One region of the Pseudoalteromonas sp. SCSIO 43210 genome, then DNA from elsewhere that is predicted to be linked to it. Evidence: predicted binding sites of a transcription regulator. Region 1 holds the regulator's gene; the other holds the start of a gene.
What was found. The regulator sigma-54, encoded in region 1, starts transcription at its own class of promoters, with help from an activator protein. The targets are predictions, from matches to a motif close to GTTGGCACGNNNNTNGNNT.
Positions count from the first base shown of each region.

Region 2: the regulator sigma-54 is predicted to act here: its motif matches at 2,422-2,440, upstream of LOS73_RS05225 (amidase family protein).

Region 1 is NZ_CP087225.1:747,441-755,656, reverse strand. Features, by position in the region: gene kdsC (3-deoxy-manno-octulosonate-8-phosphatase KdsC) at 1-450, shown strand, start outside; gene lptC (LPS export ABC transporter periplasmic protein LptC) at 447-1,001, shown strand; gene lptA (lipopolysaccharide transport periplasmic protein LptA) at 991-1,533, shown strand; gene lptB (LPS export ABC transporter ATP-binding protein) at 1,530-2,255, shown strand; gene LOS73_RS03325 (RNA polymerase factor sigma-54) at 2,325-3,824, shown strand; gene hpf (ribosome hibernation promoting factor) at 3,851-4,138, shown strand; gene ptsN (PTS IIA-like nitrogen regulatory protein PtsN) at 4,143-4,595, shown strand; gene rapZ (RNase adapter RapZ) at 4,615-5,460, shown strand; gene LOS73_RS03305 (HPr family phosphocarrier protein) at 5,504-5,776, shown strand; gene mgtE (magnesium transporter) at 5,878-7,236, shown strand; gene LOS73_RS03295 (protein disulfide oxidoreductase) at 7,293-7,844, shown strand; gene LOS73_RS03290 (YgiQ family radical SAM protein) at 8,028-8,216, opposite strand, start outside.
Region 2 is NZ_CP087225.1:1,156,490-1,164,705, reverse strand. Features, by position in the region: gene yddG (aromatic amino acid DMT transporter YddG) at 1-684, opposite strand, end outside; gene LOS73_RS05235 (TetR/AcrR family transcriptional regulator) at 1,130-1,783, shown strand; gene LOS73_RS05230 (putative 4-hydroxy-4-methyl-2-oxoglutarate aldolase) at 1,787-2,269, shown strand; gene LOS73_RS05225 (amidase family protein) at 2,607-3,812, shown strand; gene LOS73_RS05220 (gamma-glutamyltransferase family protein) at 3,809-5,392, shown strand; gene LOS73_RS05215 (sulfite exporter TauE/SafE family protein) at 5,380-6,204, shown strand; gene LOS73_RS05210 (pyridoxal-phosphate-dependent aminotransferase family protein) at 6,208-7,437, shown strand; gene LOS73_RS05205 (allantoate amidohydrolase) at 7,451-8,216, shown strand, end outside.

The sequences.
Region 1 (8,216 bases):
GGCCGAATTTATCTTGGCAATCAAGGTGAAGAGCTCAAAGCATTTAATACAAAAGATGGTTTTGGCATTAAAGCGCTTATAAACAGTGGCTTTGAAGTGGCTGTTATTACTGGTCGCCATTCGCAGATAGTGCAACAACGTATGACCAGTTTAACAGTACAACATATTTATCAAGGTCAAGAAAACAAGCTTATTGCTTACGAAGAGCTAAAAAACAAGCTTCACCTAAGTGATGATCAAATTGCCTACATTGGTGATGATGGCCCCGATATGCCAGTAATGGAATTAGTCGGGTTTGCCGTTGCAGTTAACGATGCTCACCCACTAATCAAGCGTTTATCACATTACACGACACAGATGCTGGGTGGTTTTGGCGCAGTGAGAGAACTAACCGACTTACTTATGCTAGAGAACGACAAACCACTTACTAGCAAAGGTACTAGTTCATGAATACAGCGCGCATAATTTTAAGCGTTTTATTCATCAGCTGTATGGTTTGGCTTTGGTACCCTTATTTTGCACAAACAAATATGACAGCTCAGGTTGAAGCTGAAGTTATCGCTAAGCCTGATTATATTGCTATTGAGCTAAAACAAACGGCCTATGATGAAAATGGTAAAATTAATCATAAAGTTACAGCTGCTAAAATGGAATTATATCAACAGTTAGGCTTTACCTTTTTTGAAAAGCCCATTTTCACCTTATATAACGAAAAACAAACATGGCGAATAAATGCAGACGAAGCAACGTTATATGAAGGAAAACAATTAATTTTAGAAGGTAACGTGGTTGCCAATAATCTTACTGATAATGCAATGATAGACAAGATTAATGCGGATAATATTCAAGTAGATATAAAACTACTCACGATGCGTTCAGAGCAACCCGTTATTGTTACGGGACCCAATTTAAAGATCACCGGTAAAGGCCTTGAAGCCGATTTAAAAACTGAAGTGATAAAACTTATTAACCATACGCGAACTATATATTATGACCAATAAAATTTCAAAAATACTTATTATTCCGACACTTATACTAGCTTTCAACCTTAGCGCTGCTGAACAAGCGATTCAACCTGCAGCGAATCAAATATCAATAAGTGCCGACAAACAAGAAGGCCAATTAAAAGAAAACGTCGGAATTTTTGAAAAAAATGTTGAGATTATTCACGGCAACCGTCGTATTACAGCCAACCGTTTAGAAGTACATAAACGTGATGAATTAGGCGATAATAAACAGCTACTAATTGCAACTGGTAGCCCTGCATATTTCGAAGAAAAACAAACTGATGGCACTATAATGAGCGCCAGCGCAAACGAAGTTCGTTATGATGTAGCTAAACGATTTTTAACCCTTATTGGCGATGCACAAGTATCGCAAGCGGGTCAAAAAATAAATGCCAAGAGTATTACTTACGATATGCAACAGCAATTAATTAGCGCTGAAAAAGACGAAAACTCAACCGATCGTGTGCATACTATTTTAGTACCTATTGAGACTAAAAAAGAAAAAAACGATAAAGGTCAGCCATGAGTACATTAAAAGCAGAACTATTAGCTAAAAGTTATAAAGGCCGTGAAGTTGTAAAAAATGTAGGTCTGGAAGTAAAGGCTGGCAGCATAGTCGGGTTACTTGGCCCTAATGGTGCAGGTAAAACCACAACGTTTTATATGATTGTAGGCCTTGTACCTAGTGATAAAGGCAAGATTTCTATCGACGATAACGATATTACTCTTTTACCTATGCATAGTCGTGCTAGATTAGGCATTGGTTACTTACCCCAAGAATCATCAATTTTTAGAAAGCTTACTGTTTATCAAAATTTAATGGCTATTTTAGAAACACGTAAAGAGCTGAATAAGCAAGCAAGAGAAGACACACTTAACAATTTATTAGATGAATTTAGTATTCAGCACATTCGTGATAGCCAAGGTATGGCATTATCAGGAGGCGAGCGTCGCCGAGTTGAAATAGCGCGAGCACTAGCCGCTGATCCTAAATTTATATTGCTTGATGAGCCTTTTGCTGGTGTTGACCCTATTTCAGTGTTAGATATAAAGAAAATAATAGAACATCTTAAAAATCGTGGTATTGGTGTGTTAATTACCGACCATAATGTAAGAGAAACTCTTGATGTTTGCGAAAAAGCCTACATAGTTTCTCATGGTGAGTTAATTGCATCAGGCACTCCAGAACACGTATTAAACGATAAAACAGTACGTGATGTTTATTTAGGCGAACAATTTAGGCTGTAACATTTACGCCATGTCTTTAAGCATCTGCTAGTATTAATTATAACAACATAAAAGGATTGTTAGAGATACATGAGGCAATCATTACAGCTGCGCATGGGCCAGCAACTTACAATGACTCCACAGCTGCAACAAGCAATTCGCCTGTTGCAACTCAGTACATTGGATCTCCAGCAAGAAATACAAGAAGCACTCGACAGCAACCCCCTATTAGAGGTTGAAGAGCAAGATTACGCCGAAGATTCTGCTGGTAAAAACGAGCAAAAAGCAGATAACGACGATGTCACTGTTAGCGCAAATGCTGATGATGTTCCGAGCGAATATGAGCAAGACAGTGGTGAAGCACTTGCTAAAGATACGCTAAGTGATGAAATGGCTATGGATGTTAGTTGGGATGAATATATGAGCGCAGCCCCAGCGTCATCATCAGGACCAATGCCTGAAGATGAATCTATATACCAAGGCTCCTCAACTGAAACGCTCCATGAATACCTAATGTGGCAACTACAACTGACTCCCTTTAGTCCTACCGATGAAGCGATTGCGATTGCGATTGTTGAAGCCGTCGATGATTCGGGTATTTTAACGCTAAGCTGCGAAGAAATTTTAGAAAGTTTTAATCAAGAGAACGAAGAAGACAACGAAGTTGAACTTGACGAAATAGAAGCTGTTTTAAAACGAATTCAATTGTTTGACCCTGTTGGTATTGCAGCACGTAGTTTACAAGAATGCTTATGTATTCAGCTGAACCAATACGATAAAGAAACACCCTATATTAATGAAACAAAAATGATTTTAACCGAGCACATTGATCTATTAGCTGCTCGCGACTATCGTACATTAATGAAAAAAACAAAGCTCAAAGAAGAAGAGCTTAAAGAAATAATGACTTTAATACATACTCTTAGCCCAAAACCGGCGGATACTATAGTTAGAGAAGAATCTGAGTATGTAATTCCTGATGTATCGGTGAAAAAAATAAAAGGTCGCTGGGTTGTTGAACTAAACCCAGATAGCATGCCTAAAATCAGAGTCAACAGCCAATATGCAGCAATGTCACGCACCGTTAAATCAAGTGGTGATAGCCAGTTTATTCGCTCGCATCTACAAGAAGCTAAATGGTTTATTAAAAGTTTAGAAAGTAGAAACGATACACTATTAAAAGTAACTAATTGTATTGTTAAGCAACAACAAGGTTTTTTTGAGCATGGCCCCGAAGCCATGAAACCAATGGTTTTAAATGATGTAGCAGAAATGGTCGAAATGCACGAATCAACTATTTCACGCGTAACAACTCAAAAATATATGCATACACCTCGCGGTATTTTTGAGCTTAAATATTTTTTCTCAAGCCATGTAAGTACTGAAAATGGAGGCGAATGCTCATCAACAGCAATACGCGCTCTCATTAAAAAATTAATCGCAGCAGAAAACTCAGCAAAACCATTGAGTGATAGTAAAATTGCAGATATATTAGCTGAGCAAGGAATAAAAGTAGCGAGACGTACAATCGCAAAGTATCGCGAATCTCTAGCTATTCCACCGTCAAATCAGCGAAAAAGTTTGATTTAAGACGCTAAACAAAGAGGGTAATGCTTATGCAACTAAACTTAACTGGTCGTCACGTAGAAGTAACTGATTCATTAAGAGATTATGTAAATACCAAATTTGCGAAGCTAGAAAGACACTCAGATCATATTAATAATGTTCATGTCATTCTTGATATAGAAAAATTAAACCAAAAAGCTGAGGCAACGATTCATGTAAGTGGAGCTGAGTTATTTGCCTCTACTGAACATCAAGATATGTACGCCGCCATTGACTCGCTGATTGACAAGCTCGATCGCCAAGTTATTAAACACAAAGAGAAGCTTGCTCGACACTAATATTATGAAATTAAGTTCACTTATATGTCAGGACTGCAGCAGAGCTGCGGTCCTTTTTAATAGTAAAAAAAGAATTTTAGAGTTCATCAGTCAACTTGCTCATGACAAGCTCCCATATCTTTCTCAACAAGATATTCTCAGCGCCTTAATGAATAGAGAAAAACTGGGAAGCACTGGTATAGGAAGAGGCATTGCAATCCCTCATGGGCGAATGAGCGGCGCAGAAGAGCCCTTAGCACTCGTATTAGTAAGCGAAACACCTATTAATTTTGATGCAATAGATAATCGCCCTGTTGATATATTTGTTGCTCTCATCGTACCTGATGGCGATAACCAGCAGCACTTAAAGACGCTCGCAACGATAGCTGATAAACTAAATAATAAAGATTTTTGTAAACAGTTACGCAGCGCAAAATCAGATACTGAACTGTATCAAGTTATTGTAGAACAATCGTAATTAACATAATGGGTGATAAATGGAATTAATTATCATAAGTGGCCGTTCCGGTTCTGGAAAATCGGTTGCTTTACGCGTAGTTGAAGATTTAGGTTATTATTGCGTAGATAATATTCCAATTAATCTGCTACCTTCTTTAGTGAGAAGTGTATCTGATAACTACGACAAAATTGCAGTTAGTATTGATGTCCGTAATTTACCAAAAGAGCAAGATGAATTTAACGATATCCTTGAATACTTACCTGGCTTTGCTAAACCGACTCTGTTTTATCTAGACAGTGAGGATCAAACATTAATTAAACGTTTTTCTGAGACTCGCCGTCTACACCCGTTATCAGTTGACTCATTACCTCTTGATTTAGCTATAAAAAAAGAAAAAGAACTACTCGATGTTCTCACTACTCGCGCTGACTATATGATCGACACGAGTGATTTAAGTGTTCATCAACTTGCTGAATCAATTCGTGAAAAAATTCTGGGTAAAAAAGATAAACAACTCATTGTTACTTTTGAGTCATTTGGCTTTAAACACGGCATTCCTAAAGAAGCTGATTATGTCTTTGATGCACGCTTTTTACCTAATCCACATTGGGAGCCAGAATTAAAACCTTTAAATGGCTTAGACCAACCCGTAAAGGATTACTTAGCCAGCCACAGCATTGTCCAAAAGTTCACTTGGCAAATTCAAACTTTTGTACAAACATGGTTGCCACATTTAGAGCGAAATAACCGTAGCTACTTAACTATTGCTATAGGTTGTACTGGCGGGCAACATCGCTCAGTATATTTAGCACAAACGATTGGTGAAAGTTTTTCGATGACACATCCAAATGTAAAAATCCGCCATAGAGAACAAGAAAAATAACTCATTCAAAATAATCATCTGTTCAGCTTAGGTAGAGTAACTTATGCGTTTAGAAGACACTTTTTTAATAAAAAATAAATTAGGACTTCATGCAAGAGCCGCTACAGTATTAGCGCAACTTGCTATTAAATTTGATGCCTCAATCATGATATATCAAGATGATAAAGAAGCGCCTGGGGACAGTGTATTGGCTTTAATGCTACTGGAAAGCAGTCAAGGAAAAGAGGTGAAAGTAGTGTGTGAGGGCCCTGATGCCGAACAAGCTTTACATGCCGTTGGTCAATTGATAGCACAACGCTTTAATGAAGAAGAATAGCACTTAGCTAAAAACCGAAACTAAGATAAACTAAATGTGGTTAATTACCCCATTAATAAACCTCCCTATCCATAGTTATATAAAAATCAATAAGGACGCCAATGCCTGAAGCTTTTGAACAAGATTATCCACTACAACAATTAAAACAAGTGACAAAGTCGCTTAACAGTGGTCAATTTGTTCAAGTTAGGCGGATGTTAGCAAAAACAGCTCCTTGTGATACCGCATTATTATTAGAGTCATCGCCGCATAAAATTCGCCGACTACTTTGGCAATTGGTTGACCCTGATGTACAAGGTGATGTTCTTGAAGAGCTTTCCGAAGATGTTCGTTTAGGCATTATTGCCCAAATGGAACCTGAGCACATTGCAGCCGCAACTGAAGACATGGGCCACGATGACTTAGGTGAAGTACTCCGTAGTTTACCAGACACCGTTTATAAAGACGTTGTCAGCGCGATGGATATTCAAGACCGTGAGCGTGCAACACAAGCACTTTCATATCAAGAGCGTTCAGCTGGCGCGCTAATGAACACCGATACGGTAACCATTCGCCCTGATGTAACGCTCGATGTTGTACTTAGATATATTAGGCTACGTGGGGAGCTACCAGAAGGTACAGATGATCTATATGTTGTTGATAAACACAACTGTTTTATAGGCGCTCTATCACTGAGTACGTTATTAACGAACCCACCTGAAAAAATTGTTCGCGATTTAATGGATGAAGATTGTGAATCAATCCCAATTTCAATGGATGAAAGTGAAGTCGCGCAACTATTTGAGCGCCATAATTGGATATCAGCACCTGTTGTGGATGATAACGATCAATTACTTGGTCGTGTCACTATCGATGATATTGTTGACGTAATTCGAGAAGATGCAGAGCATAGTTTACTAGGCTTAGCCGGTCTAGATGATGAAGAAGATACCTTTGCGCCAGTACTCAAAAGCTCTAAAAAGCGCTCAGTTTGGTTAGGTGTCAATTTACTAACCGCACTTGCAGCGGCCTTTGTTGCTAGCTTTTTTGAAGGAACACTAGATGTTTTACCTATTTTGGCGGTACTAAACGGTATTGTCCCTTCTATGGGTGGCGTTGCAGGAAGTCAATCGTTAACGCTTGTTATACGCGGTATTGCAGTAGGCCATATAAACCAAACAAACCAACGCTTTTTAATGATGAAAGAACTTGCCATTGGTGCGTTAAACGGTATTTTGTGGTCATTATTAATTGCAGGTGTTATTGCCCTATGGCAATGGGACTTTATGCTTGGTGGTGTACTTGCCTTCGCTATGTTTATGAACTTAGTCGTGGCTGGTGTGGCTGGCGCAAGTATTCCAATAATACTTAAAAGAATGAATATAGACCCCGCACTTGCAGGGAGTGTGGTGCTAACCACTGTGACAGATATTGTTGGTATATTCGCCTTTTTAGGAACTGCTACCTGGTTGCTGGTATAAATTAGAAATTTTTGCAAATAACTAAAGTAAAAAATACTTAGGGTAAAGCTGCAACTATGACAACGAATATCAAGAATAAAAAAGAGACACCTAAAAAAACGCTAAAACAAAAAGGGTTATCAATATTAAAAAGTGTATTGGTATATGGCTCTATATTTTTCGTCATTTATACCGCCGTCAATTGGTGGCGGCAACCTGTCATGCCAGCAAATCCTCAATTACAATTAACAGATTATAAAGGGCAAAACATTGATCTAGCAGCAATGAACCAAGATAAACCAACCCTTGTGTATTTTTGGGGAACTTGGTGCTCTATTTGTAGTATTACCTCCCCTGCCATAAACGAACTCGCAAACGAGAATAATTATCCTGTCGTGAGCATCGCAATAAAATCAGGTTCTGATCAAGAACTACATAACTATCTAAATGATCATGGCTACAGTTTTACGACCGTCAACGATCAACACAGTGAAATATTTACCGATTGGCAAGGGCAAGTCACGCCATCTTATATAATCTTAAAAGATAATAAAATGACGCAAGGGCTAACAGGTATTCAGCCGTTATGGTCACTTAAATTACGTTTGTGGTTATCATCAACGTTATAAGGAAGAACTGACTGCAAATATATAGGCACTAAATACGCGCAGCTCAAAGAGGGGGCTCTAAAAGCTCACTCTTTATCATCTACAATAATATTGATAATAAAGAGCAAGGTTAACTCAACTTACGTATTACGAAGGCTGAAAAGCGCGTATCGCAATTAAACTAATAACTGGCAGATTGAATTACTAACGTGTACTTTGACGATTACCACCTACTTTTGGTTTAGTGTTTGCCTTTTTAAATTGGCTAAAACCGGTATGTCGCGTTAATGCTGGTCGCCCGCCTTTTTTACCGCCTTTACCTATTTTTTCATCACGCCCTTCTTCTGGCACTAAACAGTTAGGCCCTTTACCAATTAAATTAGCTTTACCCAT
Region 2 (8,216 bases), 410 kb from region 1:
GACTACACCAGCTAATAGTAATGTTATGCTTGAACTGAGTGAAAACGTTAATGGCGCTTCATTACTAAGACCATATTGCGCCCACAAACTCATTGCCGTAACAGCAAAAAATAACGTAATGGCATTTTTACCATTACTCAGCTTTTGCGTTACTACACAATAAATAGCCCATATAAACGCTGCAGCTAATGCCATTAAGTAAGTAGCAGGATTATCAGCAAAGTTAGTAACAAGCGTATCGAGTGACATTTTTTGATCGCCCGTAATACACCAAGCAACGCCTAAAAAAGCAATGATCATGCTTGGGTAAACCCAGTAACTTACTTTTTTACGACCAATAATAATAGAGAGCAGTATAGTCAGCGTGGGCCATAAATAATTAATAACCGCCATTTCCATTGCCTGATGACGACTATTTGCCATACCAATAGAAAGCGCCAAACAAATTTCGTGCGCTACAAATAATAAAGTACCTACTACCAAGTAACGTTTTGAAAACCCACTAAACTTGGGCACTCCCATAACCAAAATTAAAAATATCGCACTGACAGAGTACATAGCCGCCGCACCACCTATGGGGCTAAACAACTCAGAAATATCCCGAAGTAATGCAACTAAGCAACTCCACAGTAATATGGCCGCGACTCCATAAAGCGTGTATTTATTTTTGCTTAAAAACTCCATATTAAACCTAAAGTACTACTCATGAATTTGAGCCTAAGCTAACAGTAATTATTTAATTAAACAATAAGGGTCTGTTGATCTTTCAAGGTTAAATTTGCAGCAGTCTGTTTGGTATTTAGGCAAGGCAGAGCCTATATAGTGTGGTTATTCCCCATTAATGGGCGATAACGTAGCATTAATGCCAAACAGGCGCTGCCCAAAGGGTTCTTCCTAGGGGCTACTTACTCTTTGTTGCTCGGTTTTTACTTAGCCCACTAGGTTACAAATCTCGCGCCGCGATTAAATAGCCCCTAGTTTGAACAAATTTTAATCCGCAAAGATCAACAGACCCTAAAGTTAATAGCTTAAACCTCTCGTTTGTTTTTAGCATTCACCCTTTTTAGTAATTGACCTTTTGGTCAGTAAAGCTACAATCAATCAATACGTTAAACACGCAAACTCTATAATGACCACACAAATAAAACCAAATAAAAAAGAAGTGACACGCGAGAAAAACCAAAAACTAATTTTAGATGCCGCCGAGCAATTGTTTTCGCAATTAGGTTACGACGGAGCAAGTATGAGCATGGTTGCTAAAGAAGCGCAGGTGCCAAAAGCTAATATTTTGTATTACTTTAAAAGTAAAGATGGTCTATACGAGTCTGTGATCGACCGCATAATAGCTAATTGGAACTTAGGGCTTGATAACGTCACAATTAACGACGATCCAGCTACCGTGCTTTATAACTATATTAAAAGCAAAGTAATACTGGCCGTAAATCAGCCAATGCAATCTCGCTTATTTGCCAGTGAAATACTGCGCGGTGCCCCTTATTTACAAAACTACTTTAGAACCAATACCCGCCCTTGGGTTAAACAAAAGGTTGATGTACTTCAAGCATGGATGGACGCAGATAAAATGGATAAGGTTGACCCCTACCATTTGCTCTTTACTATTTGGTCTACCACGCAATATTACGCCGACTTTCAGGCTGAGGTTTTACTCGTAATGAACAAATTAGAGTACGACGAAACCGATGTGGCACAAATTACGCAATCAATTGCCCACATAATTTTAAAAGGTATTGGTCTTAAAATACCTGAGCAAAGTGAGACTTAACCCATGACATCCTTTACTACACCCGATTTGTTTGACGATCATCGCGATAAAGTACAAGTAGCAGACAGCGGCCTTTATCACTTTGGTAAAAAAACCACGTTTTATGGCAAAGTAGTTACCGTTACCTGCCCAGAAGACAACTCTTTTGCCGCCGATATATTGCATGAAAATGGTAAAGGTAAAGTGTTAGTTATAAACGGATTTGCGAGCAAACGCTTTGCGTTTATAGGCGATATTATGGCTGAACGTGCCTTAAGTAATGGCTGGGAAGGCGTAATAATAAATGGCTGTTGCCGAGATATTGAAATACTTGCCACGATGAACTTACCTGTAATGGCGCTAGGCTCTACACCACGTAGTACCTTAAAGCGCGGCTTTGGTGATAAAAACCAAGCTATTACCATGCTTAGCACCACTATTGAACCTAACGATTGGGTTTACGCCGATATTAATGGTTTAATCATCAGTAGAACGCCCCTTATTTAGCACTCAAAACCATATAAATAAAGACCAATTTGGTGCATCTGCGCACCAAATTGGTTTGTTTTAGCTCATTTTAATCTCACTATTTCTACAGCCCACATTTACAAATCTCATATAACCCAACAAAACCTGACCAGTTGGACAGGATTTTAATTAATGGCATTCCTCTTGCTTAGGTTTTAAACAATATAATAAGCTAACCGATTAAAAAGCGGATCAGGCTCTGTAAAATAAAAACAAGATGTTACGCAGTGAGCTGAAAAATAATAAAAATTAATCCGTCTTTTTAATCACTCTAAATCTGAACTGCTTGGTCAGATTTTTTATAACGAGTGGTGATATGAGTACCAAAAATAATAATACGACCGGTATTTTTTGTGACCATGGTCCCACCCTGTGGCAAACAAACCAATCTGGTCTACTTACAAACAATCGCTTAGCTGTAAAAGATGTATTTGCAGTAAAGGGCGAGCGTAACAGCGCAGGCAATCCACACTGGTTTAAAACAGCTAAACCGGCTCAAAATACGGCAAGCTCGGTTAATAAGCTCATGGCCGCTGGTTGTAACTTTATAGGCTTTACCCATACTGACGAACTGGCTTATAGCTTAGAAGGTAATAATATACATTATGGCACTGCGCAAAATCCTAAATTAAAAGGGCATGCTTGCGGTGGTTCGAGTATGGGGTCTGCTGCTGCAGTTGCTGCAAACTTAGCTGATATTGGCTTAGGCACCGACACTGGCGGCTCAATTAGAATACCCGCCAGCTATTGTGGTTTATATGGCATAAGGCCAAGCCATAACGTGATTGAAAAAGACGGCCTAGAACCGTTGGCTCCGCCTTTTGATACCATAGGTTGGCTTACCCAAAGCGCTGAGCTATTAAGCGATGTAGGTAATGTACTGCTACCAAATCAAGCTATTAATAACGTTGATACCTTAGTTATTTGCGAGCCGTTATTTGAACTCGTTGACTCTGCTTTACAAGCCCCACTTAAACAATTGTTTGAAAAAACCAAGCCTAATTTTAAGCACCATAAAGAATTTGAACTACCTAACAGCAGCTTATTAAATGAACTTGCTGATAGCTTTAGAGTACTGCAAGGGCGAGCAATCGCAAAAACGCATAAAGATTGGCTTCAATTGCCGGGGCAACTTCCCCAGTTTGCTCCAGCAATTGCGGCACGTTTTAATATGGCGCTTGCCCTAACTGATCAAGAAGAACAAGAAGCACTAAAAGTACAAACCCAATGGCAAACACTAATAGCTAAAAACCTAAATACAAACAGCTGTTTATTTTTGCCAACCACCCCCACAACCGCACCTAAATTAGGCGTCGACACAAGCGCCTTACGCATGCAAATTATTACGCTTTCGGCAATTGCAGGGCTTAGTGGCTCAGCGCAAGTGCATTTACCGCTGGCTGATTTAGCAAATGATCATCCGTATGGTTTTTCATTAATGATGAGCCACGGTAACGATAAAAGCCTACTTGCTTGCGTTAAGCACCTAGCTGCACACTTTAAACAAGGCACAACGGCATGACCACACACAACATTGCATTTACCGCGTCTCATTTTTCGGCCACTGAGGCGGGTATAAATATATTACAACAAGGCGGTACAGCTACCGAGGCTATGGTAGCGGCTGCCGCTGCTATTAGTGTTGTATATCCACATATGAACTCAATTGGTGGCGACAGCTTTTGGCTTATCGATAACCCAAATCAAAAAACGCCCACTGCTATTGACGCCTGCGGCCGCGCAGCAACTAATACAACGCCCTATAACACGCTCACACAAATACCAGAGCGCGGCGGATTAAGCGCACTAACTCAAGCGGGCACAATACGCGGCTGGCAAAAAGCGCTTGAACTAGATGAGCATGCGGCACTACCACTGTCAAAAATTTTAGCACCTGCTATTGAACTTGCGCGCGAGGGTTTTACCGTTACAAAAAGCTTGCAAGCAGGCTGCGAAAAGCTAGCCGCTGCGAACAATACCAATGACGCGTTTAAAAACCTCTACATACCCAATGGCAAGCCCTTACAAGCAGGCCAGCATTTTAAAAACCCTAAACTTGCAGCAACGTTTGAATACCTAGCAAAGCATGGTTTAAACGCATTTTATGAAGGCGCACTTGCCAACTCATTTGCCGCCGACTTAGCAAAAGCAGGCAGCTTAATTACCGCAGGTGACATTGCAAATACTAAAGCCGAGGTAGTTACTGCGCTAAATGCAAACCTCAGTGGTATTGATTGCTACAACTTACCCGCGCCAACACAGGGCGTACATTCACTACAAATAATTGGTGCCGTAAATAAGTTAAAGCATTTAGCTAAAACCGATGCCGACTGGACACATTTAATTGTTGAGGCAACTAAACAAAGCTTTACCCATCGCCCTACCCTTTGGGCTGACCCTGATGTGTTAGGGGATGATTATAAAAACGCACTAGCCGATAATCGCTTAAGCGAACTTGCTAACAATATTGATATGGCCAAAGCCAAAAAATGGCCATTTAACGCAGAGCCTGGCGATACCGTGTGGATGGCAGCCAGAGATAAAAACGGGCAATTAGTCAGCTTTATTCAAAGTATTTACTGGGAATTTGGCAGCGGAATATTAATGAGTGAAGGCGGCTTTGTGTGGAATAACCGTGGTTTAAGCTTTAGTTTAAACAATCAAGATACCAACGCCCTTGCGCCAAATAAAAAGCCCGCTCATACACTTAACCCAGCAATGGCAAAGTTTAGCGATGGTCGTCGACTTGCTTACGGAACAATGGGCGGTGAAGGGCAGCCACAAACTCAAGCCGCTGTTTTTGCAGGCTACGCGTGGCGAAATAAATCAATAAAACAAGCAATTAGCGACCCTCGTTGGTTACTTGGACGCACATGGGGCGATACAAGTACAAATTTAAAAATTGAAAAAGGGTTAGTTTTTCATATAGAACATGAATTAAATCAACGTGACCACGATTGGGTAAGCGTTGATAATAATAACGAAATGATGGGGCACGCTGGGGCGATTTTAGATACACCTACAAGCCTTGAAGCTGCAACAGATCCTCGTTCAGATGGACGTGCAACAGTAACTACAGCAGGAACACAATGTCAGAAATAATAAACCAATGGCCAATAGTAGCGGCTTTAATAGCAACCGGTATTTTTGCCGGAATTTTAGCAGGACTTTTTGGTGTAGGCGGCGGTATTGTTATCGTACCTGTGCTGTATTTTTTACTGCAAGGTTTTGGCGTAAGCCCAGAGTCGGCAATGATGATAGCCACCGCTACATCACTTGCAACCATAGTACCTACTTCGCTTTCATCTATTCGCTCGCATCATAGCAAAGGGAATATTGACCTTGCGCTAATAAAATACTGGGCACCATTTATTTTAGTTATGGCCGTTGTAGGCAGCTACTTAGCGCACTCAATACGCGGTAATGCACTGGTACTTATGTTTGCCTGTATTGCTATTTTAGTCAGTTTAAACATGTTATTTAGAGCCGGCGCACCCGCGCTTGTAAAACATCTGCCAGGTAAATTTGGTCAAGGCGTTATGGCAAGTATTGTCGGTGGTTTGTCGGTAATGATTGGCATAGGTGGCGGCACTATTGGCGTACCTATGCTAAACGCATTTAATGTACGCGCCCATGTTGCAGTAGGTACTGCAGCCGTTTTTGGTTTATTGATTGCGCTACCTGGCGTTATTACCTTATTAAGTATTGGCACAACGCCAACCGATGCTCCCCTAGGTACGTGGGGATTGGTAAACCTCCCTGCCTTTTTTCTTATTATTCCGCTGACTATTTTATTTGCGCCTATTGGCGTAAAAATTGGTAGCAAGCTGGACCAAAAACAACTAAAACGCGCCTTTGCCGTTGTCTTAATGATAACCGGCATACGCATGCTCATTCAGACTCTGGGAGCCTAAAATATGTTTAATAACACGCAAGTTCAAACCTTAAACCCACCACAGCGTTTATTAATGGGACCAGGCCCAATTAATGCCGACCCTCGTGTTTTACGTGCTATGTCGGCGCAGCTTATAGGCCAATACGACCCAGTAATGACCGGTTTTATGAACGAAACCATGGCACGTTACCGCGAAATTTTTAAAACCAAAAACGAATGGACCATGCTAATAGATGGCACATCGCGCGCAGGGATTGAAGCCGTATTATGCTCAATTTTACGCCCAGGCGATAAAGTACTAGTGCCAATTATGGGGCGCTTTGGCCACCTACTTGCTGAAATAGCAGAACGCGTTGGCGCAAAGGTGCACACAATAGAAGTACCGTGGGGCGAAGTGTTTACGCCAGAACAAATCGAAAAAGCCATTGTTGATGTAAAACCCCATGTACTTGCTATGGTACAAGGCGATACATCCACCACCATGAACCAACCTCTTGAGCATATTGGCGATATTTGCCAAAAGCACGATGTACTATTTTATTGCGATGCCACCGCCTCTATTGTGGGTAACGAACTTCCTGCCGATGAATGGAAACTCGATGCACTTTCTGTTGGCCTGCAAAAGTGTTTAGGCGGTCCTTCTGGGTCTGCGCCATTAACGCTTAGCGATAAATGCGCCGATTGGATCCAAAAACGCAAAAAGGTAGAGGCAGGTATTCGCACGGCCGATCATACCGACGGCACAGAGCCCTTTGTACGCTCAAACTATTTTGATTTAGGCATGATCATGAATTACTGGGGAGAAGAGCGCCTCAACCACCACACCGAAGCCACCAGCATGCTGTATTGCGCCTCAGAATGTGCTCGCATAGTTATTGAAGAAGGCGTAGATAACTGCGTAGCGCGCCACAAATTACATGGCGATGCCATGCTAACAGGCATTCAAGCACTGGGCTTAAATGTATTTGGCGATTTAACGCATAAAATGAACAACGTACTGGGTGTTTATATACCCGAGGGCATTAATGCCGATCACGTACGCGGGCAAATGCTAACCGATTTTGGAATAGAAATTGGCACCTCGTTTGGACCACTGCATGGCAAAATTTGGCGTATTGGCACCATGGGTTACAACGCCCGAAAAGATGCTGTATTACAAACATTAGCAAGCCTAGACGCTTGCTTACATGCCAATGGTTACAAAGGCCCTAAAGGCGAAGCCGCCATTGCCGCCCTTGCTCACTATGAATAAAAAAGGATTTAGCATGACGATTGAATGCCCACAACACAGCCCTCTATTAGATAAAGAACTTGCTGATGAATACGCAACACGCGCTTTATCTCGCTGTAAAACCCTCAGCGCACTATCGCAAATGCAAGGCGGTATTCACCGCGTGTACTTATCAAAAGAGCACAAAGAGTGTAACGCTGTTACTGCATCGTGGATGGTTGAGGCAGGCATGCAATCGTGGCAAGACGAAGTGGGCAACCTTTGGGGTCGGCTTAAATCATCAAACCCCCATGCTAAACGTTTAATTATAGGATCGCACCTCGACACCGTTCCAAATGCAGGTGCGTTTGATGGTATTTTAGGTGTACTACTGGGGATTGAAATAGCAGCGCTTGCACACACGCTTAAGCTTGATTTACCGTTTCATTTAGATGTAGTGGGCTTTTGCGATGAAGAAGGCACCCGCTTTGCCACTACTTTAATTGGCTCAAAAGCACTCGCTAACGAATTTGACCCACAGTGGCTAAACATTGAAGACACAAACGGCATAACTATGCACCAAGCCATGCTCGACTTTGGCCTAAACCCTAACGACTACGCAAAGGCAGCACTAAACAAAAACGAATTACTAGGTTACTGGGAAACTCATATAGAGCAAGGCCCGGTACTCGAATCGGTAAATCAGGCGTTAGGGGTTGTAACTGCAATCGCAGGAGCAAAGCGCGCCATGCTTACCCTAACAGGGCAAAGCGGTCATGCGGGTACAACGCCAATGGACTTGAGGCAGGATTCATTAGCAG